Massilia sp. METH4: one gene and its partner. The protein of the gene in region 1 interacts with the protein of each later gene in a pairwise test. Links are inferred from orthologs where the notes say so. Each region holds a gene or a part of one and is shown on either strand. Other genes may lie near its edges. The genes, in order: V6Z91_RS02155 and V6Z91_RS05595.

Region 1 (15,300 bases):
ATCACGAAGATGATGACCGGTCTCGTGGTCGTCGAGGCGAACCAGGACATGGACGAGATGCTGACGGTGACGGAAGAAGATGTCGACCGCGCCAAGTTCTCCAGCTCGCGCCTGAAGGTGGGCGACCAGCTGACGCGCCGTAACATGCTGCATATCGCGCTGATGAGCTCGGAAAACCGTGCGGCCTCCGCGCTCGGCCGCAATTATCCGGGCGGCTTGCCCGCCTTCGTGGCGGCGATGAACGCCAAGGCGCGGGCGCTGGGCATGACGGACACGCACTATGCCGATTCCACGGGCCTGTCCAAGCAGAACGTGGCGAGCGCGCGCGATCTGGCCAAGCTGGCGATGGCCGCCTACGAACATCCGATCCTGCGCGAATTCTCCACCGATCCGAAAGCGATCGTCGAGCGCAATGGTCGCCCGGTGCAGTTCGGCACCACGAATGGCCTCGTCGTGCCGACGTCCGGCTGGCAGATCGGCCTACAGAAAACGGGTTTCATCAATGAGGCGGGCCGCTGCGTGATGATGCAGGCCGTGATCGAAGGGCGTGCCGTCATCATGGTGCTGCTCGATGCGAAGGGCAGCGCCGCGCGCGTGGCCGATGCGATGCGCATGAAGAAATGGCTGACGGCCTTGAAGCCGATGCCGTTCTCCGACGCGACTCCCGCCGCCGGCACGGCAGGCACCACCATCACGGCCGGCGGCACGTTCGGCGCCGGCGCCGCGGCAATGACTCAGTCCGCCGCCGGCATGTAACCCAGGGTGGCGGAAATCTGGTTGGCGGTGTTGACCAGGTCTTCCAGCCATTCGTCCTGCAGGCGGTCGGCCGGCGCCGAGATCGACAGGCCAGCCACCAGCTTGCCGCTGTCGTCGCGAATGCCGGCGGCCATGCAGCGCACGCCCAGTTCCAGTTCCTCGTTGTCGCGCGCATAGCCGCGCGATCGCACCAGCGACAATTCGCGCTCCAGCTTCGCCAGGTCGGTGATCGAATTCTTGTTGTGCCCCGCCAGCCCCGTGCGGGTGGCATAGGCACGGATCGCCTTCGGCTCGTCGACCGACAGGAACAGCTTGCCCGTGGACGTGAGATGCAGCGGCCCGCGGCCGCCGATCGCACGCACCACCTGCATGCCGGAGCGTTCCGAGAACGCGCGGTCGATGTACACGATTTCGTCGCCCTGGCGTACCGACAGGTTGATCGTCTGCTGGGTTTTCTTGTGCAACGCGCGCATGAAATCGAGCGCCGCTTCCCGCACCGACAGCCGGCTCTTTACGATATTGCCCAGCTCCAGCAGGCGCATGCCCAGCCGGTAGGTTCCCGGTTCGATACGGTCGACAAAGCGCGTCAGCACCAGGTCGTTCAGGATCCGGTGTGCCGTCGATGGGTGCAGGCCCGATTCCTTCGATAAATCCTTCAGGCTCACAGGATCCGGGTACTTGGCCAAGGCGTCGAGCAGGCCCACCATGCGTTCGATGACCTGGATGGTCGTTTTTTGTTCTGGAACGGATTCGATTTTCATGATGTGGTTGGTGCAGTGCAGTATGTATCCAGGTCTTTATACCATGATGTGAAAAAATTGGGAATTGCATCGAGACGTGGCCGCTATAATGGCGCACCTCTGTTCAAGCGACTTTTCATGACCCAGCCCCTCAGCGAATTCAAGAGCCGCAGCGGCCTGAAACGCATCCTCTCCGCCATCCATTACTCGCTCGACGGCCTGAAGACGGCGTGGCGTTATGAACACGCTTTCCGCCAGGAGCTCGTCCTTTTCTTTTTTGCAGCCTTGCTCGCGCTGGCGTTGCCCGTCTCCGCCTTCCAGAAGCTCGTGCTGGTGGGCGTGCTGGTCCTGGTCCTCATCGTCGAGCTGATCAATTCCGCCATCGAAGCCGTGGTCGATCGCATCTCGCTGGAACGCCACCCCCTGTCGAAGAACGCCAAGGACTTGGGCAGCGCGGCCGTGCTGCTGGCCTGCCTCCTTGCGGCCGCCACTTGGGGCGTGGTGCTGTTCAACCGCTTCTGGTGACCTTCATATAAGCTTTTGGTATAAGGAAGGGACGAAAACTTCGTTCTCTTTCATAAGCTCAGCAGCTAATCTGCGAACTCCAATCATTAGGGGAATCAGATGCTGTCCAAAAAACTTTCCACGCTGGCTGCCGCAGTTGTCACGACCCTTGCCGTATCGCTGACCGCCCACGCGGCCGAAGTCACGCTGCTGAACGTTTCCTACGATCCGACGCGTGAGCTGTACCAGGACGTCAACGCCGCCTTTGCCAAGGATTGGAAGGCGAAGACGGGCGACGACGTGAAGATCAAGCAATCGCACGGCGGGTCGGGCAAGCAGGGCCGCTCCGTGATCGACGGGCTGCAGGCCGACGTCGTCACGCTCGCACTGGCGTACGACATCGATGCGATCGCCGAAAAAGGCCTCGTCAGCAAGGACTGGCAAAAGCGCCTGGCCAAGAATTCCACCCCTTACAGCTCCACCATCGTGTTCCTGGTGCGTAAGGGCAACCCGAAAGGCATCAAGGACTGGGCCGACCTGGTCAAGCCGGGCGTGCAGGTGATCACGCCGAATCCGAAGACCTCGGGCGGTGCGCGCTGGAACCACCTGGCCGCCTACGGCTACGCGCTGCGCCAGCCCGGTGGCAACGATGCCACGGCGCGTGAGTACCTGAAGAAGCTCTACAAGAACGTGCCGGTGCTGGACTCCGGCGCGCGCGGCGCCACCACCACCTTCGTGGAGCGCGGCATCGGCGACGTGCTGATCGCCTGGGAAAACGAAGCGCTGCTGGCGATCAAGGAACTGGGTCCGGACAAGTTCCAGATCGTGGCGCCCTCCGTCTCGATCCTGGCCGAACCGCCCGTCGCCGTGGTCGACAAGGTCGTCGACAAGCGCGGCACCCGCAAGGTGGCCGAGGCTTACCTGAGCTTCCTGTACACCGACGCTGCCCAGGAACTGATCGCCAAGAACTACTACCGCCCGACCGTGGAAAAGGAAGCGAAGAAATACGCCGCCCAGTTCCCGGCCGTGAAACTGTTCACGATCGAAGACGTGGCCGGCGACTGGACGAAAGCCCAGAAGACGCACTTCGCCGATGGCGGCGTGTTCGACCAGATCTACCAGAAGTAATCGACAAGGAGAGGGCGCATGCCGGGCAAGCTTTCGCAACTGCGCGTGCTGGTGGCACCGGGCCTGCACAACAGCGGCCCCGAGCACTGGCAAAGCCGCTGGCAGCGCCTGTATCCCGCCTTCGAGCGGATCGAGCAGGATGACTGGAGCGATCCGATCCTGCCGATCTGGAGCGCGCGGGTGGACGAGGTGCGGCAGCGCGACCGGCGCCCCACGCTGATCGTCGCCCACAGCTTCGGTTGCCTCGCATCCGTGCACAGCGTGGCGCGCGACCCTGCCAACATCGTCGGCCTGCTGCTGGTGGCGCCGGCCGACCCCGAGAAGTTTGGCGTGGCCGAGCTGCTGCCGCGCCCGCCGCTGCCCGTGCCGTCCACCATGATTGCCAGCACCAATGACCCGTGGATGCCGCTCGAGCGCGCGCGTCAGTGGGCCGAGCGCTGGGACAGCGATTTTGTCGACGCCGGCCCTCTTGGGCACATCAATGCCGAGTCGGGGCTGGGCGACTGGTTGCCGGGCCAGCGCCAGTTGCAATTGTTGGTTGATCGGGCGCACAATGTAAAACCAATGCAATATTGATCTTTGTCTATTACGGAGACTTCCATGACGCTACGCCTCGGCGACACCGCACCTGACTTCGAGCAGGATTCTTCCATCGGCCGCATCAAGTTCCATGAATGGGCGGGCGATTCCTGGGTGGTGTTGTTCTCGCACCCGGCCGACTTCACCCCCGTCTGCACGACGGAACTGGGCCTGACCGCGAAGCTCAAGCCCGAGTTCGACCAGCGCAACGTGAAGGCGATCGCACTGTCCGTCGACCCGGCCGATTCGCACAAGGAATGGATCAAGGACATCGAGGAAACCCAGAAGACCGTCGTGGGCTTCCCGATCATCGCCGACGCCGACAAGAAAGTGGCCACGCTGTACGACATGATCCACCCGGAACAATCGGCCACCGCCACCGTGCGCTCCGTGTTCGTGATCGACCCGAACAAGAAGATCCGCCTGCAGCTCACCTACCCGATGAGCACGGGCCGCAATTTCGACGAAATCCTGCGCGTGATCGATGCCCTGCAACTGACGGACAAGCACACCGTGGCCACGCCGGGGAACTGGAAGGATGGCGACGACGTGATCATCCCGCTGACCGTGCAAGACCCCGAAGTGATCAAGCAGAAGTACCCGAAGGGCTTCACCGCCCCGAAACCGTACCTGCGCCTCACGCCGCAGCCGAACAAGTAATCGGCTCCGCTCCACGACAAACCCGGGCTTGCCCGGGTTTTTTGTTCCGACGCAACCGCAGCGCTGGCACCCTGGCTCACCCTGGTGTCGGACACCTTCAGGTGTACGACACCGGTTTTCCCCAGCGGCAACCACGTTGCTCGAAAATGGGCTCAGACCCCGATTGCAGTAAATATTTCGTGCGCGAACGCCTCGCCAGCCCGCATGGTTGCGCCATATCAGCAGAGGCATCTAAGCAAATGACAAAAGGTTAGTTTGGTTTATAACGCCCAGATGCGAGACTTCGGCCTCATTATCCGAAAATGTAATAAGAGGGGCCACCATGTCTGCAGTACTGCCGGTTGCGCAACCGGTGCCGTTCGAAGCGAGAAAGCGGGCGCCGTACCGGGTGATGCCGGGCTTTAAGCTCTCGCTGGGCTTCACGATCTTTTACCTGACGCTGATCGTGCTGATTCCATTGTCGGCACTGTTCCTGAAGACGTTTACGCTGACGTGGGAGGCCTTCTGGAGCGCCGTTACGTCCGAGCGCGTGATGGCTTCCTACCGGCTGACCTTCGGCGCCTCGCTGATCGGCGCGGCCATCAACGTCGTCTTCGGCGGCATCGTCGCCTGGGTGCTGGTGCGCTACCGCTTCCCGGGCAAACGCATCGTCGATGCGCTGGTCGACCTGCCGTTCGCGCTGCCGACCGCGGTGGCGGGCATCACGCTGACGGCGCTGTATTCGTCGAACGGCTGGATCGGCCAGTTCGTCGAGGGCACGCTGGGCATCAAGGTCGCGTTCACGCCGCTGGGCGTGGTGCTGGCCCTCACATTCATCGGCCTGCCATTCGTCGTGCGCACCGTGCAGCCCGTGCTGGAAGATGCCGAGCGCGAGCTGGAGGAAGCGGCCGCCTCGCTGGGCGCCTCGTCGTGGCAGACATTCACCAAGGTGGTGTTCCCCACCGTGATGCCATCGCTGCTGACGGGCTTCGCGCTGGCCTTCGCGCGCGCCACCGGCGAATACGGTTCGGTGATCTTCATCGCCGGGAACATGCCCATGGTCTCCGAGATCACGCCGCTGTTCATCATCACCAAGCTGGAACAGTACGACTACACGGGCGCCACCGCGATCGCCGTCGTGATGCTGGTCGTGTCGTTCATCATGCTGCTGGCCATTAACCTGCTGCAGGCCTGGGCCCGCGGCAAGTCGGGGAAATAAGAAATGAGTGGAACTTCCCACCGGGGCGAACTGCCCTCCGTATCCGAAATGCTGGAACCGCGCTGGGTGCGCTATGCGCTGATCACCGTGGCGCTGGCGTTCCTGACGCTGTTCCTGTTCGTGCCGCTGATCGCCGTCTTCGTCGAGGCGCTGAAGAAGGGCACCGAGGTCTACCTGGAATCGATCCGCGAGGACGATGCGATCGCCGCGATCAAGCTCACGCTGCTCACCGCCGCGATCGCCGTGCCGCTGAACCTCGTGTTCGGCGTGGCCGCGTCGTGGGCGATCGCCAAGTTCGAATTCCGCGGCAAGAGCTTGCTGCTGACGCTGATCGACCTGCCGTTCTCCGTGTCGCCGGTGATCTCGGGCCTGATCTACGTGCTGCTGTTCGGCGCCCAGGGCTGGTTCGGCCCGTGGCTGGCCGAGCACGACATCAAGATCCTGTTCGCCGTGCCGGGCATCGTGATCGCGACGATCTTCATCACCTTCCCCTTCGTGGCGCGCGAACTGATCCCGCTGATGCAGGCGCAGGGCAGCGAGGAAGAGGAAGCGGCCGTGGTGCTGGGCGCCTCGGGCTGGCAGACGTTCTTCCGCGTGACGCTGCCCAACATCAAGTGGGGCCTGCTGTACGGCGTGATCCTGTGTAATGCCCGCGCGATGGGTGAATTCGGCGCCGTGTCCGTGGTCTCGGGCCACATCCGCGGCGAGACCAACACCATGCCGCTGCAGGTCGAGATCCTCTACAACGAATACAACTTCGTCGCGGCCTTCGCCGTCGCCTCGCTGCTGGCGCTGCTGGCGCTGGTGACCTTGGCACTGAAATCCTTTATCGAATGGCGCCTGCACGAATCGCGCAACGCCGACGCCAACGACAACTAAAGTACCGGAGCAAGACATGACGATCGCAGTCAAGAACATCAACAAGCGTTTCGGCGACTTCGTCGCGCTGAACAACGTGTCGCTGGATTTCCCGGCGGGCGAATTGACCGCGCTGCTGGGTCCCTCGGGCTGCGGCAAGACCACGCTGCTGCGCTGCATCGCCGGCCTGGAACACCCGGATTCGGGCCAGGTCCTGCTCGACGGCCAGGATGCTTCGGACCGCCACGTGCGCGAGCGCCAGGTGGGCTTCGTGTTCCAGCACTACGCGCTGTTCAAGCACATGACGGTGTTCGAGAACGTGGCCTTCGGCCTGCGCGTTAAGCCGCGCGGCGAGCGACCGTCGGAAGACCAGATCCGCAGGAAAGTAAAAGAGCTTCTCGAGCTGGTGCAGCTGGACTGGCTGGCCGACCGCTATCCGCCGCAGCTCTCCGGCGGCCAGCGCCAGCGTATCGCGCTGGCGCGCGCCCTGGCCGTGGAGCCGCGCGTGCTGCTGCTCGACGAACCGTTCGGCGCGCTGGACGCCAAGGTGCGCAAGGAATTGCGCCGCTGGCTGCGCCGCCTGCACGACGACCTGCACGTGTCGTCCATCTTCGTCACGCACGACCAGGAAGAGGCGCTGGAAGTGGCCGACCAGGTGGTGTTGATGAACAAGGGCACCGTGGAGCAGATCGGCACGCCGGACGAGGTGTACAACCACCCCGCGTCACCGTTCGTGTACGGCTTCCTGGGCAATGTGAACGTGTTCCATGGCCGCGTGCACGAAGGGGTGCTGGCCAGCGAAGGCGTGCAGCTCGACGTGCCGGACCATACCCGCGTGCGCGATGCGAAGGGCACCGCCTACGTGCGACCGCACGAGATGGAAGTGGACCGCTACGAAGCCGGCGCGGAAGGCATCGTCGTCAAGCTGCGCCGCGCCCACGCGATCGGGCCGCTGGCCCAACTGGACCTCGAACGCGCCGACAATGCGCAACTGATCGAGGCAACGATTTCCAACGAGCGCTTCCGTAACTTGGCACTGAAGGAGGGCGAGACCCTCGTGGTGCGGCCGAAGCGCCTGCGCGTGTTCGTCGACGAAGGAGCTTCCATATGAATTTCCAGCAGCTGCGTTCCATCCGCGAGGCGGCCCGTCGCAACTACAACCTGACCGAAGTGGCCAATGCGCTGTTCACGTCCCAGCCGGGCGTGAGCCGCCAGATCCGCGAGCTCGAGGATGAGCTGGGTGTCGTGATCTTCGAGCGCAACGGCAAGCGGTTGACGGGCCTGACCGAACCGGGCAAGGGCATCCTGAAGATCATCGACCGCCTGTTGATCGAAGCGGAAAACCTGCAGCACGCCAGCATGGAATACAAGGGCCAGAGCACCGGCACGCTGACCGTGGCGGCCACGCACACGCAGGCGCGCTACGCGCTGCCGAAGGCCGTGTCGCACTTCCGCAAGACCTTCCCGGACGTGCGGATCGCCCTGCAGCAGAGCGCTCCCGAGCACATCGCCGAATGGGTGTTGTCCGGCAAGGCCGATATCGGTATCGCTACCGAGGGCCTGTCGCAGTTCCCCGACCTCGTCTCGTTTCCGTGCTATCGCTGGAGCCACCTGATCGTGGTGCCGGAAGACCACCCGCTGCTGGCGCGCACGCCGGTGCGGCTGGAAGACCTGGCCGAGTTCCAGCTGATCACGTACGACGTGGGCTTCACGGGTCGCGGCCACATCGACGACGCGTTCGACAAGGCGGGCGTACGGCCGGACATCGTGCTGACCGCGATGGACTCGGACGTGATCAAGCAGTACGTGGCGCTGGGCCTCGGTGTCGGCATCGTCGCCTCGATGGCCTTCGACCATGGCCGCGACAAGGGCCTGCGCGCGATCGAGGCATCGCACCTGTTCGCACAGAACACCACGCGGCTCGCCGTGCGGCGGGGCGCCTACCTGCGGCAGTATGCGTATGAATTCATCGCGCAGTTCGCGCCCGAGTTGAAGCGGGGGGATATCGAGCAGGCGCTGCTGGGCAGCGAGGCGGCGTAATGGCCAAGGGTTTCAGCAGCAATCGCAGCAAATGAACCCGGCCTTCGCCGGGATTTTTTTTGCCGATTACCAGCCGAGAATCATCCCTCGCAGTATCAACAGCAGAGCACCGAAGCTGGCTGCATAGATAACCAACACGAAGAGCAGCGCAACTCCCGCGCTGTACAGGCATGTCTTCGCGGCTTCATTGCTGATCTGGGGCACGCAATAGAAGGGTAGCGGCAGGATGGCGATCACCAGAGGAATTGCCAGTGACGTCATATTGATCGACAGGATGCCGAAGCCGAGGAAACCAACGAGTATCAACAGGCATAGATGCCATGTGATGAACTCGGAGCGGTCATGTTGAGGGGCAGCAGTCATGCATTGATCTCCACGGTTGATTAATCGGGCATATCCCGCCACACATGTTGCTGGCATCGGCACCGGTGCGGGTTGACAGCTGTCAGCCTTGCACTTGTCCTACGGTGAAAAGCGTACATGCCGGCTACCTGCACAATCCCGCTGGCGCCAAAGCACTGGTGTCGGACACTTTTTTCTGGGCGGTTTATCCAGAAAAAGGTGTGCGACACCAGCAGCCGTTCCCGGAAAAAAAAATCCCGCTCGATGAGCGGGATTTTTCGTTGAAGCAGCCGGAACGCTTACCAGCTATACCCCACCTTCGCATAGAAGAACCGCCCATTGAACCCGGCCGGCGAGAAGTTCGAATACGGGTAGATGCCGTTCGTGTTCAGGTTCGCGACGCTCGTCGTCTTGTCCGGGTAGCTGTCCGTCACGTTGTCGATGCCCGCGGTCACGCGCCAGTTCGTGACGAGGCGCACGGTGCCCGACACGTCCAGCACCCATTGGCGGCCGTAGGTCTGGTCGTTTGCCGGGTTGTTCTGCGGGACGGTGAACTTGCCGTACTGCGTGGCCAGTGCACGGGCGCTCCACGTGCCCGCCGTGTAGTCGGCGCCCAGGCTGAACTTGTCCTTCGGCGAGCCGACGGTATTGCGCAGCACCGTCTGGCGGTCGATCAGCAGCAGGTTGTTGGCCGTGAGGATCGCCGGGTTGGCGGCCACGTTCTCGACTGTCGTCTTGTTGTGGTTGTAGGCGGCCGTGAAGTCGATGCGGTCGCGGTTGGCCAGGTTCCACCGGTAGGTGCTGACCAGGTCCACGCCGGTCGTCTTGGTGTCGATCGCGTTGGTGAAGTAGCGGCCTGCGCCTACCTGCACACCCTGGGCAGCGAGCACGTTGCGCAGCGCCTGCGGCAATTGCAGGTTGGCCGACAGGGCGATGCGATCGTCCACGAAGATGCGGTACACGTCCACCGTGGTGTTGAAGTTGCGGGTCGGCGACCACTGTACGCCGATGCCGTAGTTGCGGGCTTTCTCGGCCTTCAGCGGCGTGGCGCCCAGCGCCTGCGCGGCGGCGCTGCCGACCGCGAACGTGCCCGTCTCGATCGGCGTGTTCACACCGTTGACCACAGCGAAGTTGGTCGTGGTGATCGTGTAGAACTGCTGCGCCAGCGATGGCGCGCGGAAGCCGGAGGACGCGGTGCCGCGCACGGAGAGCTGGTCGTTGAACGCGTAGCGCGCGGAAGCCTTGGCCGACGTTGTGCTGCCGAAGTCCGTGTAGTGCTCGTAGCGGGCGGCCAGCGCGCCGGACAGCTTCGGCGTGACCTGCGCTTCCAGGTTCACGTAGGCGGACTGGTTGCTGCGGCTGTTCTTGCCGGCGTTGACGGGCCGGAAGCCGGAGAAGCCCTGCGAACCGGAGCCCGTGTAGGACGCGGCATCCCCGGCGTTGATCTCATAGTCTTCGTGGCGGATTTCCACGCCGGTGGCCACCGTCAGCGGGCCGGAAAAGGCCGCGACCTGGATCTCGCGCGCCAGGTCGAAGTTGGCGACCGATTGCGTGTTGGTCAGCTTGCCGAGGTGGAAGTGCGTGGGGCTGTTGGCGCCCAGGTCCTGGTTGACGGTGTTGTCGATGTCGAGCCAGAAGCTGTTGCGGCCCCAGTCCAGGCTTGCATCCCAGCGCCAGCCACCCAGGTCGCCGCGCACGCCGGCCACGATCGAGGAATCGGTCGATGTGCTGTTCTGCAGCGGCAGGAAGCCTTGGGGGAACAGGGGCGTGCGCTGGGCGCCGCCGTTCAGCGCGGTGCGCCACGTTGCCGCCGCTTCGGTATCGCGCTCGCCATACTGGCCGAACGCGTAGAAATCGGTGTTCTCGCCCAGCTGGTACTGCGTGTTGAAGAATACATTGCGCGGCTTGGTATCCGAATCGCCGTAGCGCTGGGTGATCTTGCCGTACAGGGGCTCGGCCGGGTTGCGTGTGTCCGGCCCGGCGCGGTTGGTCGGATTGCGGTCGGCGCCTTCGGCGGCCAAACGCAGCCAGCCCTTGTCGCCCAGCGCGAAGCCGGCGGAAGCCTTCAGCGACACCTGTTCGCCATCGCCTTCGCCATACCAGCCGGTGCCGATCTCCACGTCGCCGCCGTTCGGGCCCTTCTTCAGGATGATGTTGACCACGCCGGCGATCGCATCGGAACCGTATTGCGCCGAAGCGCCGTCGCGCAGCACTTCGATGTGGTCGATGGCGGCCAGCGGGATCGCGTTCAGGTCCACCGGCGCCGAGCCGCGGCCGGCGGTGCCGTTGACGTTGACGACGGCCGAGGCGTGACGGCGCTTGCCGTTCACCAGCACCAGCGTCTGGTCAGGCGCCAGGCCGCGCAACTGCGCCGGACGCACCGCATCGGAAGCGTCGGCGCCGGAAGGGCGCGGGAAGTTCATCGACGGCAGGAGGCGCGACAGCACGGTGGCCAGCTCGGTCGAACCGGTGGCCTGCAATTCCTTCGCGCCGATGATGTCGATCGGCGATTCGGAATCGGCCATGCGGCGGTTCTTCGCGTAGGTGCCCGTCACGACGACGGTCTGCAATGCTTCGGTGGGAACTTGCTGCAGCTGGGCGCTGGCCGGAGAGCAGATGGCTGCAACGGCGGCGGAGATCAGGGTGAGGGCGAGGGGAGACTTCTTGAGGCGTGTGGTCATCGTTTTTATTGGTCAGTTGACGATCACGCTATGTTAATCGGTCGGTCTCATGCCACGAACGATTGAGTTGGGGTTTGCTTATGCTTCAGCCGCATAAGCGAAAAGCTGTAGCGCATGAGTACTGGTGGCTGGACAGGGGGTTCGCGGAGCTTGCTCCGCGCCTGTCCAGCGGCGATGGCTTGCAAGCCATCGCTCCTTCCGCACACTTTTTCCGGATGAGGCACCCGGAAAAAATGTTCGACACCAGTGGTTCACTGCCCCGGATTCGTGATCCGCGTGTGGATCGCGTCGATCCCTTCCAGCACGTGCTGCGGCAGCGTGACACTATAGGCGTCGATGTCTTCCTTCAACTGCGCCAAGGTGGTGGCGCCGATGATGGTCGAGCCGACGAACCAGCGGGAATAGCACCAGGCGAGCGCCATCTGCGTGGGCGTCAGGCCGTTGTCGCGGGCGAGCTTCGTGTACTGCGCCACCGCTTCCAGCACGGATGGGCGCAGGTAGCGCGGGCTCCACGTTTGCGGGAAGATCGTCAGGCGGCCGTGGGCCTTCGGGTCGTCGTGGTACTTCGCCGTCAGCTGGCCGAATGCCAGCGGGCTGTAGGCCAGCAGGGTCACGTCTTCGCGGAAGCACGTCTCGTCCAGGAAGCTCGTCTCGAAGTGGCGCGCCGTCAGGTTGTACAGGTTCTGGATCGTGGCGATGCGGGGCAGGCCCTTCATCTCGGACTGCTTGATGAATTCGCACACGCCCCAGTTCGACTCGTTCGACACGCCGATGTGGCGGATCTTGCCTTCGTCGATCAGCTTGCCCAGCGCGGCCAGCGTGTCCTCGATCGCCACCGACGCTCGCTCGTTCTTCGGGTCGAACGCGTTCGAGCCGAAGATCGGCACGTTGCGGCTCGGCCAGTGCAGCTGGTACAGGTCGATGTAGTCGGTCTGCAGGCGCTGCAAGCTCGTCTCGACTGCTGCGCGCAGGTTCTTCTCGTCGAAGTTCTGCTCGCCGCCGCGCACCCAGTGGATGTTCGGGTTCGGGCCGGCGGCCTTGGTGGCCAGCACCAGCTTGTCGCGCATGCCCGTCTTCTTCAGCCACGTGCCGATGTAGCGCTCCGTCAGGCCTTGCGTTTCGGCGCTCGGCTGCACCGGATACATCTCGGCCGTGTCGATGAAGTTGATGCCGCGCTCGATCGCATAGTCGAGCTGCGCATGCGCATCGGCCTCGGTGTTCTGCCGGCCCCACGTCATGGTGCCGAGGCAGATCTTCGTCACGTCGACATCGGTACGGCCCAGTTTGATCTTTTCCATGAACTCCTCGAATGTACGTCAGGGTTTGCGGATGGCGTCCGCGCAATCGCGAACGAGCGCCGGGCCAGCGTAAATCAGGCCGCTGTACAGCTGCACGAGCTGGGCGCCGGCATCGATCTTAGCCTTTGCGTCGATTCCGCGCATGATGCCTCCCACGCCGATGATCGGCAGCGCGTCGCCCAGCTCTGCCTTCAGCAGGCGGATCACGCGGTTCGACGGTTCGAACACCGGCGCACCCGACAGGCCGCCCGCCTCCGCGCCATGCTGCATGCCTTCCACGGCGGTGCGCGACAGCGTGGTATTGGTGGCGATCACGCCGTCGATGCGGTGGCGCACCAGTGCGTCGGCAATGTTCTTGACCTGGTCTTCGTCCATGTCCGGCGCGATCTTCAGCGCCAGCGGCACATAGCGCTTGTGCTGGTCGGCCAGGCGTTGCTGCGCATCCTTCAGCTGGCCGAGCAGGCCATCGAGTTCCGAGCCGCCCTGCAGCTGGCGCAGGTTCTTCGTGTTCGGCGACGAGATGTTCACCGTCACGTAGCTGGCGTACGGATACACCTTCTGCAGGCAGTGCAGGTAATCGTCCGCGGCGCGTTCGATCGGCGTATCGGCGTTCTTGCCGATGTTCAGGCCCAGCACCCCTTCGCCCTTCTGGTAGAAGCGCGACGACTGCACATTGGAGACGAAGGCATCCACGCCGCCGTTGTTGAAGCCCATGCGATTGATGATGCCGTGCGCGGCGGGCAGGCGGAACATGCGCGGCTTCGGGTTGCCGGGCTGGGCGCGCGGCGTTACGGTGCCAACCTCGATCGAGCCAAAGCCCAGGTCGGCCAGCGCGTCGATATAGGCGCCATCCTTGTCCAGGCCGGCGGCCAGGCCGACCGGGTTCTTGAACAGCAAGCCCATCACGGTGCGCGGGTCCGGCTTCGGCGCGTGCACGATGGCGCGCATCAGGCCCAGCTTGGACAGGCGTTTCAGGTTGTCGAGGGTGAAATGGTGGGCGGACTCGGCGTCCATGGAAAACAGCGCCGGACGCGCGAGGGAATACAGGAATTTGTCGGACATGGAGGGGCAATCTAGGGGTGAACTGCAATTGCCCGGTATTTTACCTTGCCGGAAAGCCTACTCGCTCAACCGTCGGCCTGGCGCGGCATTACCGCCCACACCCCCTTGCGGCGCGCTTCCAGCGGCTGGAACTTGATCTTGTAGCTCATCTTGGGACTTTCCTCGATCCAGTAGCCCAGGTACACATAGGGCAGGCCCAGTTCGCGCGCCTGCTGGATCTGCCACATCACGTTGTAGGTGCCGAACGAGGCACTCGGCACCTCGGGGTCGAAGAAGGTGTAGACGGAAGACAGGCCGTCGGACAGCACGTCGATGATCGACACCATGCGCAAGGTGCCGTCCGGCTCGCGGAATTCCACGAGGCGGGTATTGACCCGGCTTTGCAGCAGGAATTGCGCATACTGGTCGCGGCTGTCCTGATCCATGCCGCCCCCGGCGTGGCGCGTGCTCTGGTAGCGCAGGTACAGGGCGTAATGCTCGTCCGAGAACGACAGCGTGGCGACGCCGGTGCGCAGGTTGCTGTGCCGGGCCCAGGCACGGCGCTGGCCGCGCGTGGGCGCGAACTCGCCGGCCACCACGCGCACGGGGATGCATGCCTGGCAACCGTCGCAATACGGGCGGTAGGTGAAGATGCCGCTGCGGCGGAAACCGTTGCGCACCAGTTCGGAATACACGTCGGCATTGATCAGGTGCGACGGCGTGGCGACCTGCGAGCGGGCCTGGCGTGTTTCCAGGTAACTGCAAGGGTAGGGCGCCGTGGTGTAGAACTGGAGCGCGGCAAAGGGTAGGTCGTTCAGCTGCGTCATGCAGAACCTGTCGGGTCAATGGCGGTTGTTCGTATCATAGCGCGTTCACAAGATCGCTGTGTGCGCGGGCACACCGTCAAGAGCCTGCAACCACGGGCGGTATCGGCCGCCAGTCGCGAATCCGGGGCCTGGCGATGGCCCGTTTCAGGTGCAGGAGGAAATCGCTGCGCGGGATCGGCCGCGCGCCCAGCGAAGCCAGGTGGCCGGTCTCCTGCTGGCAGTCGATTAACTCCACGCCGTGCAGCTTCAGGAAATGCACGAGGTAGGCCAGCGCCACCTTCGAGGCGTCCGACACGCGGGCGAACATCGATTCGCCATAGAACATCCGCCCGATCGAGACGCCGTAGGCGCCACCCACCAGCTCGCCATCGAGCCACACTTCCGAGGAATGGGCGAAACCCAGGCCGTGCAAGCCCGTATAGCCGCGGACGATGTCTTCCGAGATCCACGTGCCGGGGCCGTCGCGCCGCGGCGCCGCGCAAGCGCGCATCACTTGCTCGAAGGCGCTGTCGAAGCGCACCTGCCACCGCCCGTCCGTGCGGCCGCTTTTTTCCACTTTCTTCAACGTTTTCGTCAGGCTGGCGGAAACCTTGAACTCGTCCGTGTGCAGCACCATGCGCGGATCGGTGCTCCACCACAGGATGGGCT
Region 2 (15,176 bases), 790 kb from region 1 along the record:
CAGTTCGGGCAGCACGATCGTGAACTCGTCGCCGCCCTGGCGCGCCAGCGTGTCGCCGCGGCGCAGGCATCCCTTCAGGCGCTGGGCCGCCTGCTGCAGCAGCTCGTCGCCCTTCACATGGCCCAGCGTGTCGTTGACGAGCTTGAAGCGGTCCAGGTCGATGAACATCACGGCCAGTTCCGTCAGCTTGCGCTTGGCCTGGATCACGGCCAGCCCCAGGCGGTCCTTGAACAGCATGCGGTTCGGCAGGTCCGTGAGGATGTCGTGGTAGGCCTGGTAGGAGATCATTTCCTCGGCGCGCTTGCGGTCGGTGATGTCGCGCGCCACGCCGTAGGTGCCGAAGAATTCCCGTTTCTTCGCCGTGCTCCCGGCACCCTCGGGCACGTGCATGCCGATCGCGTTCAGCGAGATCGTCATCAAGGTATTGTTGAACGTGCGCTCGCCGTTCGCGGCGCCATTCGCCGTCTTGCACTTGAGGCGCAGTTCCACGTTGCGCGACGCGCGCTCGTCCACGCGCCGCTCGTTGAACACGTAGCGCGCGCGGTCCAGGTCTTCGTCGTGCACCACGAACGAGTAGTGCCGGCCGATCAGCTCCTCGCGCGCAAAGCCCAGCAGCTGGTAGGCGCGGTCGTTGACGAAGGTGAAACGGCCTTCATGGTCCAGCGTGTAGATGATGTCCGGCGAGCTGTCCACCAGGTAGCGGTACATCTTCTCGGAAGTTTCCAGGCGCCGGGCAATGCGCTGGTTGTCGACGGCCAGGCGCCGCTGCTGCAGCGCGTTCTCCACCGTCTTCAACAACTCTTCGCGGCTGTACGGCTTGCGCAGGTAGTCGTAGGCGCCGCGCTTAAGCGCGCCGATGGCGGCATCGATGCCCACCTCGCCGCTCATCACGATCACGTCGCAGTCGTAGCCGCGCTCCTTGATCACGTCCATGATCTGGTGGCCGCCGATATCGGGCAGCCGCAGGTCCAGCAGCACCAGGTCGAAGCGGGTGGCATCCATATGGGCCAGCGCCTCGCCGCCGGTGGCGGCCGTGACCAGGTGATAGTCGCGGTCGCGCAGCAGCTCGTACAGCGAGGAAAGCAGGCGCGGCTCGTCGTCGACGAGCAGCAAGCGGGGCAGGCAGGCGGCACTGCCGCCTTGGCCCAGTTCGTCGTTCACGTTCATCCTTGCATCGGGTCCGAAGTTGCGCCCGGGTTGTTGTCCGCCCTGCGCGCGGGCAATGCCGCGGGACGGGTCTTGCCGCCGCGGGCGGGCAGCAGGATTTCAAAGCTGGTGCCGCCCCTGCCGCTGCGGCAGGCGATCAATCCATCCAGCTTGCGCACCAGTTCGTGCACGATCGAGAGGCCGAGGCCGTGGTGCGGCCCCTCCTTCGCGCTTTTCACTTCCGAGAACAGGTTGGCCAGCACGTCCGGCGCGAGGCCCGGCCCGGTGTCGGCCACGGCCAGTTCCACGTACAGCCTGCGGTCGCGTACCACATGGCCGCGGTTGGCGATCTCGATGCGGCCGCCGCCGGGCATCGCCTCCACCGCGTTCTTTACGAGATTGATGAGGATCTGCTTCAGCACATCGGCCTCGCCCTCGAACTCGTTCGGATCTTCCTGCATGCGCACCAGCACCTGCACGGAAGCGGGGATGAAGGCGGTGGCGCGGAACATGCGCAGCACGTCGTCCACCACGCGGGCGATGTCGGCCGCGTCGCCGGCGGGCGCGGCCCGCACCTCGGTCAAGCCGTTGATCAGCTGTCCCACGCGGTCGATCTCCTCGTTGAGCACCGACATCTCGGCCACCACGGGTTCGCGGCGCGCGAGCTTGTCGTCGAGCACGGACAGGTAGTTCTTGATGATGGACAGCGGATTGTTCACCTCGTGCACCACGCGGCGCGACGCTTCGCGGTATTCCTGCGCCAGGTGCGCGATGCGCCGCTCGGCCTCGCCCTGCTGCGCGAGCGCCGCCTGCAACGCGGCCGCGGCCTGGGCGCCGAACGCCAGCAGGAAACGCTCGCGCTTCTGCATGGCCGGCAACTGCCAGGCCGCCACGCCGGCCAGCAGCACGCCGGCACAGTGCTGCCCCGCCAGGAGGGGCACGCACACCATCGCTTCGCTGCCGAGGATGCGCAGCAGCTGCTCTTCGGCGATATCAAGCGACTGCGCCGCGCCGCGCGCGAGCAGTGCGACCTGGCGCGCCGCCACGGCGCCGGCGATCGCGCCGCCGCGGCCGAGAGGAATCGAGAAGCCGGCCAGGCGCCCCTGCTGCTCGCCGGCCGCCACGCCGACCAGGGCCTGCCCGGCCGCGTCCCGCGGCAGCATGATGGTGGTGCCCAGGTCGAACAGGATGCGTGCGGAGCGCGTCACGGCATCGAGGAGCGCGCTCTGGCCCTGCTGCCGGGAGAATGCCTGGCCCATCTCGGCGACCAGCATCATGTTGCGCATCTCTTCCTGCAACCGGGCCTGCACCGGGTCGGCGATCGCGGCGGTGCCGGCCACCGGCAGCGCGGGCACGTCCTCGGCCCCCGCCAGATCGATGCCCAGGTAATCGGCCGCCTTCTGCACCTGGCGCGTGGCGCCCTTCAGGACCGCATCGAGATCGCGCGGCGCGACGCCGCAGTGCCCCGCCATCGTGGCGATCGCCTCGCCGGCATCGGGGTGGTGCACGGTCAGGTGCGCGAGCCGCACGATGCGGATCAGCGGATGCGCGGTGGCCAGCCGCTCGGCCGGCTCGTGGTGATACAGCACGCTGTCGGCCAGGAAGGAATCGAGGTTCCAGCGCTCGACCAGCCACGCTCCCGCTTCCGTGTGCGTGATCTGCAAGGTGCGCTGTTCGACGGCGCACAGGTCTTCGTCGTCGCGCGCCATGAAGTTCACGCCGTATTCGCGCGGCGCGGCGGCCAGCAGCGCCAGACGGCCCACGTTATGCAGCAGGCCGGCCAGCCAGGCTTCCTCCGTCTGCGGATACCCGGTCATGCGGGCGATGTCGCGCGCCACGACGGCGGCGCCCAGCGCGTGCCTCCAGAAGGGGCGCAGGTCGGCACTGCCGGAATGGGGGAAGCTGTTAAAGGTCTGGAACACCGATTCGCTGATCACCAGCGTCTTGATCATGTCCGTGCCCAACGCCGCGAGAGCCGGCTCCAGGCTCGCGCCACGGCTGGCGCGATGGTAGGCCGAGCTGCCCGAAACGGCCAGCACCTTGGCCGTCATGCCTGCATCCTTGCCGATCAGCTCGGCCAGCTCGGCCATGCCGGCGTCGTCCGCCTGCAGCAGCTCGATCAGCTTGATCAAGATCTGCGGCATGGCGGGTAGCCTCGCCAGCATCAGGCGGTTGCGAATGTCGTGGTCTGGTTGGTGCATCGTGACACTGCCGCAGTGGACTTCTTCCCCGAAGAAGGCGGTCTTGCCCGAACGGCATGCCACCCTGTAGTTTTAAGATGTCGTCAAGATAGTTATCAAAACTTTACTATATGCAACATTAGTTTATCGTAGCATACATTGCTACTCTCTTGCATGAAAACAACTTCCAAACGACCGTTCGGATTCGCTTAGTGTTGCTCGGCAGCAGCGGGAGGCAAGCCGCGGCGCACTTGGCGGGCCACCAGCCACAATCCCAGCGCCGTTGCTGTAAACACCAGCTGGCCGGTCGCCAGCCACAGCACGGAACCGGCCAGCGCCGGTGCCACGACGCCGGCGACGATGGCGCCGGCCAGCGTGGTTTCGAACGACTGGCAGGAAGCGACGGTGCCGCGGATGTGCGGGAACAGGTCGAGCGCCATCAACGTGGCGGCCGGGCCCACGACCGACATGCCAAACGTGTAGAAGAACAGCGGCAGCACGCTCCAGGGCACCGATGGCGGCATGAATACGTGATACAGCACGTTCACGCCGGCGGCTGACAGCAGGAATGCGAAGCCGATGGCGACCTGGCGTTCGAACGTGATCTTGCCGGCCAGCCGGTTGGCGAACAGGGCGCCGGTGAAGATGCCGGACACGGAAGGGATGAACAGCCACCCGAACTGGTCCGGCCCCAGGTGCAGCTGCTTGGGCAGGAATTCCGGCGCGGCGGTGATGTAGACGAACAGGCCGGCGAAGTTGAGCGCCACGATCAGCGATTTCAGGTGGAACAGCGGCGAACCAAGGATCTGCCGGTAGCTGCCCCACAGGAAGCGCGGATTGAACGGCTGGCGCTTGTGCAGCGGCAGCGTTTCCGGCAGCCGCCGCCAGCAGACGATGAACAGGCCGATGGAAAATACGAACAGCACCAGGAAGATGGCGCGCCAGTCGAACCATTTGACGATGAAGCCGCCCATGATCGGTGCCAGCGCGGGCGCGATCGAGAAGATCATGGTCACGAGCGACAGCAGCCTGGCCGCTTCGGCGTCGTGGTACAGGTCGCGGATGATCGCCCGCCCGACCACCACGCCGGCACCCGCCGACACCCCTTGCAGGACCCGGAAGAACCACAGGTAATGCACGCTGTGCACGGCTGCGCAGCCGACGGTGCCGATCGCGAACAGTACCAGCGAGACAAGGATCACGTTGCGGCGGCCGAACGCATCGGACAGCGCGCCATGCCACAGCACCATCGCCGCGAACGCCAGCATGTAGGCCGTGAGGCTTTGCTGCACCTCGATCGGCGTGGCGCCCAGCGACTGGCCGATTTCCGGGAAGGCCGGCAGGTAGGCGTCGATGCAGAAGGGCCCGAGCATCGACAGCGCGGCCAGCACGATGGCCAGCGATGCCTGGCTCAGCGGGCGGGTGTGCGGTTTCTTGCGTGGGGGGACCGGGGGGACCGGGTCGGGAGGGAGATTGGCTGGGGTGTCGGGGAGCATGGGTTATCGATTTTTCGATTGAACCCCAACGGCAAATGCGGGGGCAGAAGGGCCTGGAGAGGCGGTAGCATCCAGCTACCGCCGCTACGCAGGCGAGGAGCGGTGCTCCTCGCAATCCCTGCTACGCCCCCAGGTTTTGCACCTGGGGTTAAGACCGGCCGCGCCGGCGCGCCAGCCGATCAGTTTCACTCTTCGCTTTTCGGTTTTGCTTCCTCGCGCCGATTGAACCCCGCCACCATGTCGAAGCGGAACAGCCGGCATTCGAGGGCGCCGTTGAAGAAAGGCGTCTTGCGCGATTCCTTCAGTCGCAGCAGCTTCGGCAGGTTCAGGTCGGCCGTGAACAGGTAGGCCGTCCACCCGGCGAAGCGCTGCTTGAGCGTCTTCGAGAAATCGGCGTAGAACGATTTCGCCAGCTCGTCTTCGGGCAGCGTGCTGTCGCCGCGCACGCCGATCCGCTCGCCGTACGGGGGGTTCGTCAGCAGGATGGCAGTGCCGCCTTCGGCGATGGCAACCGGCGGCTGCACCTGCTGCGCCTCGATCTGCTTCAGCGGCACCTCGAACAGGATACCGGCATTGCGCAGGTTGTGGCGCGTCATTGCCACCATGTCGCCGGAGATGTCGGAGCCGAAGATCGTCGGTTCCGCGGGCAGCGGATTGGGCTTGATGGCCGCCTTCATCTCCTGCCACGGAGCGGGATCGAAGTCGTGGAATTTCTCGAACGCGAAGCGGCGGCGCGCGCCGGGCGGCACGCCCTGCACCATCTGCGCGGCCTCGCAAAGGATCGTGCCGGAACCGCACATCGGGTCGAACAGCGGCATGCCTGGCTTCCAGCCGGACACGCGGAGCAGGCCCGCCGCCAGGTTTTCACGCAGCGGCGCGTCCCCCGTCTCGGTGCGCCAGCCGCGCTTGAACAGCGCCTCGCCCGAGGTATCGAGGTAGACGATGAACTGGCGCTGGTCGAGGAAGCCGGCGATGCGCATGTCCGGCTCGCGCGTGTTGACCGAGGGGCGCTTGTTGTACATGTCGCGGAAGCGGTCGCACACGGCGTCCTTGATCTTCAGCGTCGTGAATTCGATGCTTTTTAATGGCGACTTGATCGCCGTGACATCCACGCGGATCGTGTGGTGCACGCCGAACCACTCTTCCCACGGCTGCGCGAGCACGAGGTCGTAGATGTCGTTTTCGTTCTGGTAATGGCACACGCCCATGCGCATCAGCACGCGCGAGGCGATGCGCGAATGCAGGTTGATGCGGTAGGCGTCATACAGGTCGCCCGAGCAGTGCACGCCGCCCGGCACCTGGTTGTGCACCTTCAGCGTGGGGCTTTTCGTGGTTTGCGCGATCTCGAGGAGTTCCTCGGCCAGCGCGGCTTCCATGCCGCGCGGGCATGGGCAGAAGTAGGAAGTGGTCATCGGTGTACCTTTGTCCGTTGGGAAATGCTTTGGTGTCGAACATCTTTTTTCGCAGAAAAAAGGTGTGCGACACCGGTTTTTGTTGATCGACGCCGGAAAAGAAAACCGGTGTCGCACACCTTTTCCCAAGGGAAAAGATGTGCGACACCAATGCTTTCTCTGCCGCGGGTCAGAACGGCTTTACAACTACCAGGATCACGATCGCCAGCAGCAACAGCACGGGCACTTCGTTGAACCAGCGGTAGAACACGTGGCCGCGTTTGTTCACGCCGCGCTCGAACTTTTTCAGCAGCGAGCCGCAAGCGTGGTGGTAGCCGAGCACGAGCACCACGAAGGTGAGCTTGGCGTGCAGCCAGCCGGGCAGCTTCATGCCGTCCGGCGACTGGTATTGCATCCATGTGAGGATCAGGCCGAAGACGATGGCCGGCACGGCCAGCATCGTCATGAACCGGTACAGCTTGCGGGCCATCAGCAGCAGGCGCTCCGTCGTCGGGCCCGGCGTTTCCTGCGCCAGGTTCACGAAGATGCGCGGCAGATAGAACAGGCCGGCGAACCAGGAGGTGATGAAGACGATGTGCAGTGCCTTGATCCAGAGCATTGAATTCCTTAGTTCTTGGTTAGAGGGGCGCAGCAGGGTTTCGTGGAGCATGCTCCACGCCTGCGAAACGGTGTTGGCTTGCGAGCCATCACCTGTCCAGGCCCTGGGCTGTCCCTTTGGTTACGAACGCACTTCGCCGTGGCCGAACACCACGTACTTCAGGGACGTCAGTCCCTCCAGCCCCACCGGCCCGCGCGCATGCAGCTTGTCGTTCGAGATGCCGATCTCCGCGCCCAGGCCGTATTCGAAGCCGTCCGCGAAGCGGGTCGACGCATTGACCATCACCGAAGCCGAATCGACTTCGCGCAGGAAGCGCATCGCGGCGCTGTAGTCCTCGGTGACGATCGCCTCGGTGTGCTTCGACGACCACGTGTTGATATGGTCCATCGCCGCATCGATGCCGTCCACCACGCGCACGGCCAGGATCGGTGCCAGGTACTCGGTCGCCCAGTCCTGCTCGGTCGCCTGCGCCAGGTGCGGGTACCCCGCCGCAGACAATATCGCGAACGCGTCGTCGTCGGCGCGCAGTTCCACCTGCTCGGTCGCGTACAGCTTCGCCAGCTCGGGCAGCACGGCCGGGGCAATGGTACGCTCGACCAGCAGCGTTTCCATCGTGTTGCAGGTGCCGTAGCGGTGGCACTTGGCGTTGAAGCCGATGTCCAGTGCCTTCTTCATGTCGGCCTTGGCGTCGATGTACACGTGGCAGATGCCGTCCAGGTGCTTGATCATCGGCACCGTGGCTTCTTCCATCAGGCGGGCGATCAGGCCCTTGCCGCCGCGCGGGACGATCACGTCGACGTATTGCGGCATCGTGATCAGGGCGCCCACGGCTGCGCGGTCGGTGGTTTCCACGACTTGAACTCCATCGGCCGGAAGGCCTGCCCCCAGCAGGCCTTCCTTGACGATCTTCGCCAGCGCGCGGTTGCAGTGGATCGCCTCGGAGCCGCCGCGCAGGATCGTGGCGTTGCCGCTCTTGATGCACAGGCCGGCCGCGTCCACCGTCACGTTCGGGCGCGCTTCATAGATGATGCCGATGACGCCCAGCGGCACGCGCATCTGCCCGACCTGGATGCCGGTCGGGCGCACCTTCATGTTCGAGATCTCGCCCACCGGGTCCGGCAGCGCGACGATCTGGCGCAGGCCTTCGACCATCGTGGCGATCGCCTTGTCCGACAGCGTGAGGCGGTCGACCATGGCCGGCGCCAGGCCGTTGGCGCGCGCCGCTTCCAGGTCTTGCCCGTTCGCCGCGCGCAGCGCGTCGGCGTCGCGTTCGATCGCATCGGCGATCAGCGACAGCGCCTTGTTGCGCGTGGCGCTGTCGGCACGCGCCATCGCGCGCGAGGCGGCGCGGGCACGCTTGCCCAGCGCTTCCATGTACTCTTTCACTTCCGTGCTCATGATTGTTATCCTCGTGCTACCTTCAGCGCCAGTTGCAGCATGGCGTCCCACTGGTCGCCGGCATACGCCTTGGCGCGCAAGCCCTTGACCATCCTGTCGACCTGGGAAGCCTGCCGCAAAGCCTCTTCCAGCGTGGCCAGCGAAACGCGGCGCAGCGCCGGTTCCATCATCCGCTCGCGCGGCCCCCAGATGCGGTATTCCTTCAGCAGCGCGGCCAGCGGGCGGCCCTGCGCCATTCCTGCCTTTAATTTTAGCAGCGTGCGGATCTCTTCCGAGACGGCCCACAGCACCAGCGGCAGCGCCTCGCCCTCGCCTTTCAGGCCCTCGAGCATGCGCACCAGCCGGGCCGGATCGCCCAGCAGCATCGCTTCCGACAGCTTGAAGACGTCGTAGCGCGCCACGTTCAGCACGGCGTCGTGCACCTGCTCATACGTCAGTTTTCCAGGCTCGTGCAGCAAGCCCAGTTTCTGGATTTCCTGGTGGGCCGCCAGCAGGTTGCCTTCCACGCGGTCGGCGATGAAATCCAGGCTTTGCCGGTCCGCGCTCTGCCCCTGCATCGAGAGGCGCAGCGAGATCCAGTTCGGCAGCTGGGCGCGCTCCACGTTCGGGATTTCGATGTACACGGCGGCGCTCTGCAAGGCGGCAACCCACGCGGCCTTCGCGGTCTGCCAGTCCAGCTTCGGCAGCGTGATCAGCGTGAGATTGTCCGGCGACAGGTTCTTCACATAGGCCTGCAGCGCGGCGCCGCCATCCTTGCCCGGCTTGCCGGTGGGGATACGCAACTCGATCAGCTTCTTGTCGCCGAACAGCGAGAGTTCCTGGTTGGCGGCCAGCAGCTCGCCCCACTTGAAGCTGCGTTCCACCGTGAGCACGTCGCGCTCCGAATACCCCTGGGCGCGGGCGGCGCGGCGGATCTTGTCCGCCGCTTCCAGCGCCAGCAGGTGCTCGTCGCTCGTGATCACGTACAGCGGCGCCAGGGTCTTGGCCAGGTGGCCCTCCAGCGCATCGGCGCGCAGTTGCATGTTATTCCTGGCGCGTCGGCAGTGCCGGTTCGGTAACGGGTTCGGCCGGGGCGGACGACGGCTGCACCGTCGTGGGCGCACTGGAGGACGCACCGGCGGGTGCCGCGACGGAACCGGGCGACACGACGCCCGGCAAGGTCAGCGGGCTGACGGTGCTGGTCGGCGTGGCGTTCGGGCGCGACGGCTTGATCGCGGCCATGCGGCGCATCATCTGCTGCACCAGGTCCTTCTGCATGTCGCGGTACAGCTGCGCCTCTTCCTGTTCCTTCGCCAGCAGCTGCGTTTCGCTGAACGTGATCGAGCGCGTCAGCGTGATCTGCGTGGGACCCAGCAGTTCCGTGCCGGCGTTGTCCTTCACACGGAACACGATGTTATACGACAGCAGGTACTCGCTGACCCGGCCGGCGCTGTTCAGCGACAGGATCGACTTGCTGCGCGTCTTGTCCGGGTCGGTGATGACCTCGATCGTGGCATCCGCGGACTGCGGCGTGTTCACCACGACGGTATTGCCGTTGACGCGGATATTGCGCTTCAACTCGATGGCCAGCGGCGACGACTCCGGCAGGCCGACATACATGGAGGCGAACGGCAGCGTGTAATTGCCGCCCGAGCCGCGCAGGTGGAAACCGCAGGCGGAGACAGTACCAGCCAGCGCGGCGACCAGCACCGTATTACGGATAAGACCTTTCAGAGTCGTCATATGCTTTACACCACGATGTTGACCAGTTTGCCCGGCACCACGATGACCTTCTTCGGCGTGCCCTCGATGAACTTCTGCACGCTTTCCTCGGCCAGCGCGGCGGCTTCGATGGCTGCCTTATCAAGCGACTTCGGCACCTTCACGGAACCGCGCAGCTTGCCGTTCACCTGGATCATCAGCTCGATCTCGGACTGTTCCAGCGCGGCCGGGTCGACCTGCGGCCAGGCCGTATCGAGGATGTCCTTGTTGGCGGCGGCGTAGCCCAGTTCCGTCCACAGCACGTGCGTGATGTGCGGCGCCACGGGGTTGAGCAGGCGCAGGAAGATCGACAAGCCTTCGGAGATCACGGCCGACGATTCGGCGGAATCGTCCAGCTTGGCCGACTCCAGCGTGTTCAGCATCTTCATGCAGGCCGATACCACCGTGTTGTACTGGATGCGCTTCAGGTCGTAGTCGGCCTGCTGCAGCACCTTGTGCAGTTCACGACGCAGCGTCTTGCCCGCGTCCGTCGTTGCGTTGGCGGTGAGGACGGCATTGGCGGCGGCCACGCGGTCCTTCTGCGCGTACGCGTAAGCCCACACGCGGCGCAGGAAGCGGTTCGCGCCTTCCACGCCGCTGCCCGACCATTCCAGCGTCTGCTCCGGCGGCGAGGCGAACATCGTGAACAGGCGGGCCGTGTCGGCGCCGTACTGCTCGATCTGCGCCTGCGGGTCGATGCCGTTGTTCTTCGACTTCGACATCTTCTCGGTGCCGCCGATCTGCACCGGCTGGCCGTCTTCCTTCAGCACCGCCGAGACGGGGCGGCCCTTGTCGTCCGTGGTCAGTTCCACGTCGGCCGGGTTGTACCAGACCTTCTTGCCCGAAGCGTCTTCGCGGTAGTAGGTCTCGTTCAGCACCATGCCCTGCGTGAGCAGGTTGACGAACGGCTCGTCGAACTTCACGAGGCCGAAGTCGCGCATCACTTTCGTCCAGAAGCGCGCGTACAGCAGGTGCAGCACGGCGTGCTCGATGCCGCCGATGTACTGGTCCATCGGCATCCAGTAGTCGTTGCGGGAATCGACCATCGCGTCGTTCGAATTGGGCGACGTATAGCGCATGTAGTACCAGCTCGAATCGACGAACGTGTCCATCGTATCCGTCTCGCGCCGCGCCGGCTTGCCGCACTTCGGGCAGTCGCACTTCAGGAAGGCTTCATGCTTGTTCAGCGGGTTGCCCGTGCCGTCCGGCACGCAGTCTTCCGGCAGCACGACCGGCAGGTCCTTTTCTGGCACCGGTACCGAGCCGCAGTCGGCGCAGTTGATCATCGGGATCGGCGTGCCCCAGTAGCGCTGGCGCGAAATGCCCCAGTCGCGCAGGCGGAACGTCACCTTCTTCTCGCCCAGGCCCAGCGCGGCCAGGTCGGCGGCCACGGCGTCCACGGCATCCTTGTAGTTCAGGCCATCGTACTTGCCGGAGTTCGTGACGATCGAGGTTTCCTTGTCGCCGTACCACTCCTGCCATTGCTCCGTCGAGTACTCCTTGTTCTCGGCGGTCGTGATCACCTGCTTGATCGGCAGCTTGTACTTGTTCGCGAAAGCGAAGTCGCGCTCGTCGTGCGCCGGCACGCCCATCACGGCGCCGTCGCCGTAGGTGATCAGGACGTAGTTGCCGACCCAGACTTCGATCTGTTCCTTGGTCAGCGGGTGCGTGACGGTCAGGCCCGTGGGCATGCCCTTCTTTTCCATCGTGGCCATGTCGGCCTCGATCACGGAACCCATCTTGCACTCGGCGATGAACGCTTGCAGTTCCGGATTGTTCTTCGCGGCGTGGGTCGCCAGCGGGTGCTCGGCGGCCACCGCGCAGAACGTCACGCCCATGATGGTGTCCGGCCGGGTGGTGAACACATACATCTTGCCGTCGCCGATCAGCTGGCCGTCGTCACCGGCGATCGTGTGCGGGAAGGCGAAGCGCACGCCGGTCGACTTGCCGATCCAGTTCGACTGCATGATGCGCACGCGCTCGGGCCAGCCCGGCAGCTTGTTGTCCACGAAGTCCAGCAGCTCTTCGGCATAGTCGGTGATGCGCGCGTAGTACATCGGGATCTCGCGCTTTTCGATCAGCGCGCCCGAACGCCAGCCGCGGCCATCGACGACCTGCTCGTTGGCCAGCACGGTCTGGTCGACCGGGTCCCAGTTCACCGTGCCCGTCTTCTTGTAGATGATGCCTTTCTCGAGCATCTTCAGGAACATCCACTGGTTCCACTTGTAGTACTCGGGCTTGCAGGCGGTCATTTCGCGCGACCAGTCGATCGCGAGGCCCATCATCTCCATCTGCGAGCGCATGTGGGCGATGTTCGAATACGTCCACTGCGCCGGCGGCACGTTGTTCGCCATGGCCGCGTTCTCGGCCGGCATGCCGAACGCATCCCAGCCCATCGGCATCAGCACGTTGTAGCCGTTCATCCGCAGGTAGCGGTACATCACATCATTGATCGTATAGTTGCGCACGTGGCCCATGTGCAGCTTGCCGGACGGGTAAGGCAGCATCGAGCAGGCGTAGTACTTGCCTTTCGGGAAACGCGGATCGTTTTCGACGGCTTTATAGGCGTCGATGGCCTTCCAGTGTGATTGCGCGGCTTTTTCGACGTCGGCGGGACTATATTTGTCTTGCATGATGGATGCAGAAATAGGAGTACGGTGAAAGGATATGAACCGGACATTATACAAGTTCACTGTGCATAAGTTCACGATACGCGGCCGCACGGCCGCCGGGAGCCCATGATCTACCGGGAGTATCCGCCGCATCCCGCCTTGCGGGCGCACGTGGCGTGCCTGTGGACGGCGCGGGTGACGGCACCCGTCTCCGCGGCGGCGCCGCACGTCCACCGGGTCCTGCCGGACAATTGCGTGGACATCCTGTGGCAGGACGACGGCCGGCAAGCCTTCGCCGTGGGCATGATGAGCGCCTCGTTCCTGGTGCCCGCCGCGCGGCCGGTGCGCACGGTGGCGGTGCGCTTCAAGCCCGGCGCGGCCGGCGCCTTCCTCGGCATGCCCCTGCATCCGCTGACCGATGGGCGGGCGGCGCTGCCGGACCTGTGGGGGCGTGCGGCCGTGGACCGGCTCGATGACGCACTGTGGACCGATGACCTGACGGACCGGCAGCGCATCGCGCTGGTGGAGCGGGAATTGCTGCGGCGCCTGGCCGCGCCGGGCAATGTCCAGTCAAACCCGCTGGGCCTTCGGGCGGTGGCCGCGATCGAAGCGGCTCACGGCGCCGTGCCGGTCGAGGCGCTGGCCGACACCCTGCACGTGTCCCGCCAGCACCTCGCCGTGCAATTCCGCCAGCAGGTGGGCATCAGCCCGAAACTGTTCGCCCGCATCTGCCGCTTCCGGCGCGCGCTGGCCTTGCTGCGCGATCGATCGCGCGACGGCGACCTGGCCGCGCTGGCCGCCGACTGCGGATATTTCGACCAGTCGCACCTGATCCGGGACTTCCGCGATTTCGCGGATACCACGCCCGCCAGTGAAAGATATTCTTGAATTTGGTTCACAAATCTTGTTCCCCTCCCCCGCTTTTTCGCGGCCTGCGGCACGCCTATGCTGGCAGCTCATCTTTTGGGAGGCAATCATGCAACTGGATCTGAACGACAAGACCGCGCTGGTCAGCGCATCCACCTCGGGCATCGGCTTCGCCATCGCCGACCAGCTGCTGCAAGAAGGCGCCACCGTCATCGTCAACGGCCGCAGCGAGGCCACGGTGGCGAAGGCCATGACCGCGTTGCGCGACCGGCATGGGGCGGACCGCGTGCTGCCGCTGGCGATCGATCTTTCCGTGGCGGGCGCGGAACAGGAAGCGGCCGAGCGCTATCCGCGCGTGGATATCCTGGTCAACAACATGGGCACCTATGCCCTCAGCGACTTCTTCGAAACGAGCGACGAGGACTGGCAGCGCATGTTCGACACCAATGTGTGGAGCGGCGTGCGCCTCGCCCGCACCTACATGAAAGGCATGCTGGAGCGGGGTACGGGCCGCGTGGTGTTCATCTCCAGCGAAGTGGCGCTGACGCCGATGGCGGCGATGGCGCACTACAGCGCCAGCAAGGCCACGCAGCTGTCGATCTCGCGCAGCCTGGCCGAGCTGACGAAGGGTACCGCGGTCACGGTGAACGCCGTGCTGCCGGGGCCGACGGAAACGGAAAGCCTGAAGTCGTTCATCGAATCGGTCAACCCCGGCCTGCCGTATGCGGAGGCGGAGCGCAAGTTCATGAGCGAAAACCGGCCTTCCTCGCTGATCTATCGGCTGGCCAAGCCGGAAGAAGTGGCCAATGTGGTCGCCTTCCTGGCCAGCCCCCGTGCCGCGGTGGTCAATGGCGCGGCGATCCGGGCCGAAGGCGGCACGGTGCCGACGATCGCCTGAAGCCCGGCCGCGACGCCGCTGCTATACTCGGCCGATCTGGATAGCGAGGGCAAGGCTTGGATAACCGCAGCGGCGACATGCAGGTATTCGTGAAGGTAGTGGAAACGGGCAGCTTTTCCGCCACCGCCCAGCTGCTCGATCTTTCTCCTTCGGCCGTAAGCAAGCTCGTCTCCCGCATCGAGCAGAGACTGGGCGTGCAACTGTTCAAGCGTTCCACCCGGCACCTGGCGCTGACGGCGGAGGGGCGCGAGTTCTATGACAGCAGCGTGCGCATCCTGCACGATATCGACGACGCGGAGCAGCGCATCGCGCGGCGCTCCGGACAGATTCGCGGCAAGCTGCGGGTCAACGTGTCGCTCCCCTTCGGCCAGCACTACGTGGTGCCCATGCTGATGGAGTTCAGCAGCCTCTATCCCGATATCGCCGTCGATATCTCGCTGACCGATGCGAAGGTGGAATTGCAGCGCGACGAGGTCGACGTCGCCGTGCGCATGGGGCCATTGGACGATGTCTCCTACCGCGCCCGCAATCTCGGCCGTAGCCGGATGGCCGTGGTGGCGGCGCCCTCCTACCTGGAGCGCCATGGCGCGCCGCATACCCCGGCGGACCTGGCGGGCCACCGCTGCCTCGGCTTCAACTTCCGCCGCGCCACCGGCGAATGGCCGTTCCGGGTCGGCGATGAGTTCGTGCACCTGGCGGTGGCGGGCGGCATGCTGACCAATAACGGCGAGACGATGCGCCAGCTCACCTTGCAGGGCCTCGGCATCAGCCGGCTCGGGCTGTTCCACGTGTACGACGATCTCCAGCGAGGCGACCTCGTCGAACTGCT

What was found.
Region 2: the proteins of V6Z91_RS02155 (region 1) and V6Z91_RS05595 interact in binary tests that used the Escherichia coli proteins (3 or more experiments, as listed by UniProt). The link is inferred for Massilia sp. METH4 from one-to-one orthologs.

The regions. Positions count from the first base shown.
Region 1 is NZ_CP146614.1:461,862-477,161, reverse strand. What follows is about bases 5,561-8,497. They hold V6Z91_RS02155 (sulfate ABC transporter ATP-binding protein), read left to right. Parts: upstream 5,561-6,460; coding sequence 6,461-7,534; downstream 7,535-8,497. Other genes in these bases: V6Z91_RS02150 (CysB family HTH-type transcriptional regulator), read left to right, coding at 7,531-8,463; cysW (sulfate ABC transporter permease subunit CysW), read left to right, coding at 5,569-6,444; cysT (sulfate ABC transporter permease subunit CysT), read left to right, coding at 5,561-5,565. In the rest of the region: V6Z91_RS02195 (serine hydrolase), read left to right, coding at 1-756; V6Z91_RS02190 (IclR family transcriptional regulator), read right to left, coding at 735-1,517; V6Z91_RS02185 (diacylglycerol kinase), read left to right, coding at 1,635-2,021; V6Z91_RS02180 (sulfate ABC transporter substrate-binding protein), read left to right, coding at 2,121-3,128; V6Z91_RS02175 (alpha/beta hydrolase), read left to right, coding at 3,147-3,704; V6Z91_RS02170 (peroxiredoxin), read left to right, coding at 3,729-4,367; more of cysT, read left to right, coding at 4,759-5,560; V6Z91_RS02145 (hypothetical protein), read right to left, coding at 8,530-8,826; V6Z91_RS02140 (TonB-dependent receptor), read right to left, coding at 9,105-11,486; V6Z91_RS02135 (aldo/keto reductase), read right to left, coding at 11,738-12,784; V6Z91_RS02130 (quinone-dependent dihydroorotate dehydrogenase), read right to left, coding at 12,803-13,846; V6Z91_RS02125 (arginyltransferase), read right to left, coding at 13,912-14,652; aat (leucyl/phenylalanyl-tRNA--protein transferase), read right to left, coding at 14,729-15,300. UniProt on the Escherichia coli protein: Part of the ABC transporter complex CysAWTP involved in sulfate/thiosulfate import. Responsible for energy coupling to the transport system.
Region 2 is NZ_CP146614.1:1,253,626-1,268,801, forward strand. Bases 6,092-8,904 are described here. They hold V6Z91_RS05595 (glutamate-5-semialdehyde dehydrogenase), read right to left. Parts: upstream 8,231-8,904; coding sequence 6,953-8,230; downstream 6,092-6,952. Other genes in these bases: V6Z91_RS05585 (class I SAM-dependent RNA methyltransferase), read right to left, coding at 6,092-6,198; V6Z91_RS05590 (CopD family protein), read right to left, coding at 6,404-6,832; holA (DNA polymerase III subunit delta), read right to left, coding at 8,236-8,904. In the rest of the region: V6Z91_RS05570 (EAL domain-containing protein), read right to left, coding at 1-1,167; V6Z91_RS05575 (HDOD domain-containing protein), read right to left, coding at 1,164-3,347; V6Z91_RS05580 (multidrug effflux MFS transporter), read right to left, coding at 3,536-4,822; more of V6Z91_RS05585, read right to left, coding at 5,008-6,091; more of holA, read right to left, coding at 8,905-9,252; LPS assembly lipoprotein LptE, read right to left, coding at 9,254-9,952; leuS (leucine--tRNA ligase), read right to left, coding at 9,958-12,603; V6Z91_RS05615 (helix-turn-helix transcriptional regulator), read left to right, coding at 12,709-13,470; V6Z91_RS05620 (SDR family oxidoreductase), read left to right, coding at 13,559-14,347; V6Z91_RS05625 (LysR family transcriptional regulator), read left to right, coding at 14,404-15,176. UniProt on the Escherichia coli protein: Catalyzes the NADPH-dependent reduction of L-glutamate 5-phosphate into L-glutamate 5-semialdehyde and phosphate. The product spontaneously undergoes cyclization to form 1-pyrroline-5-carboxylate.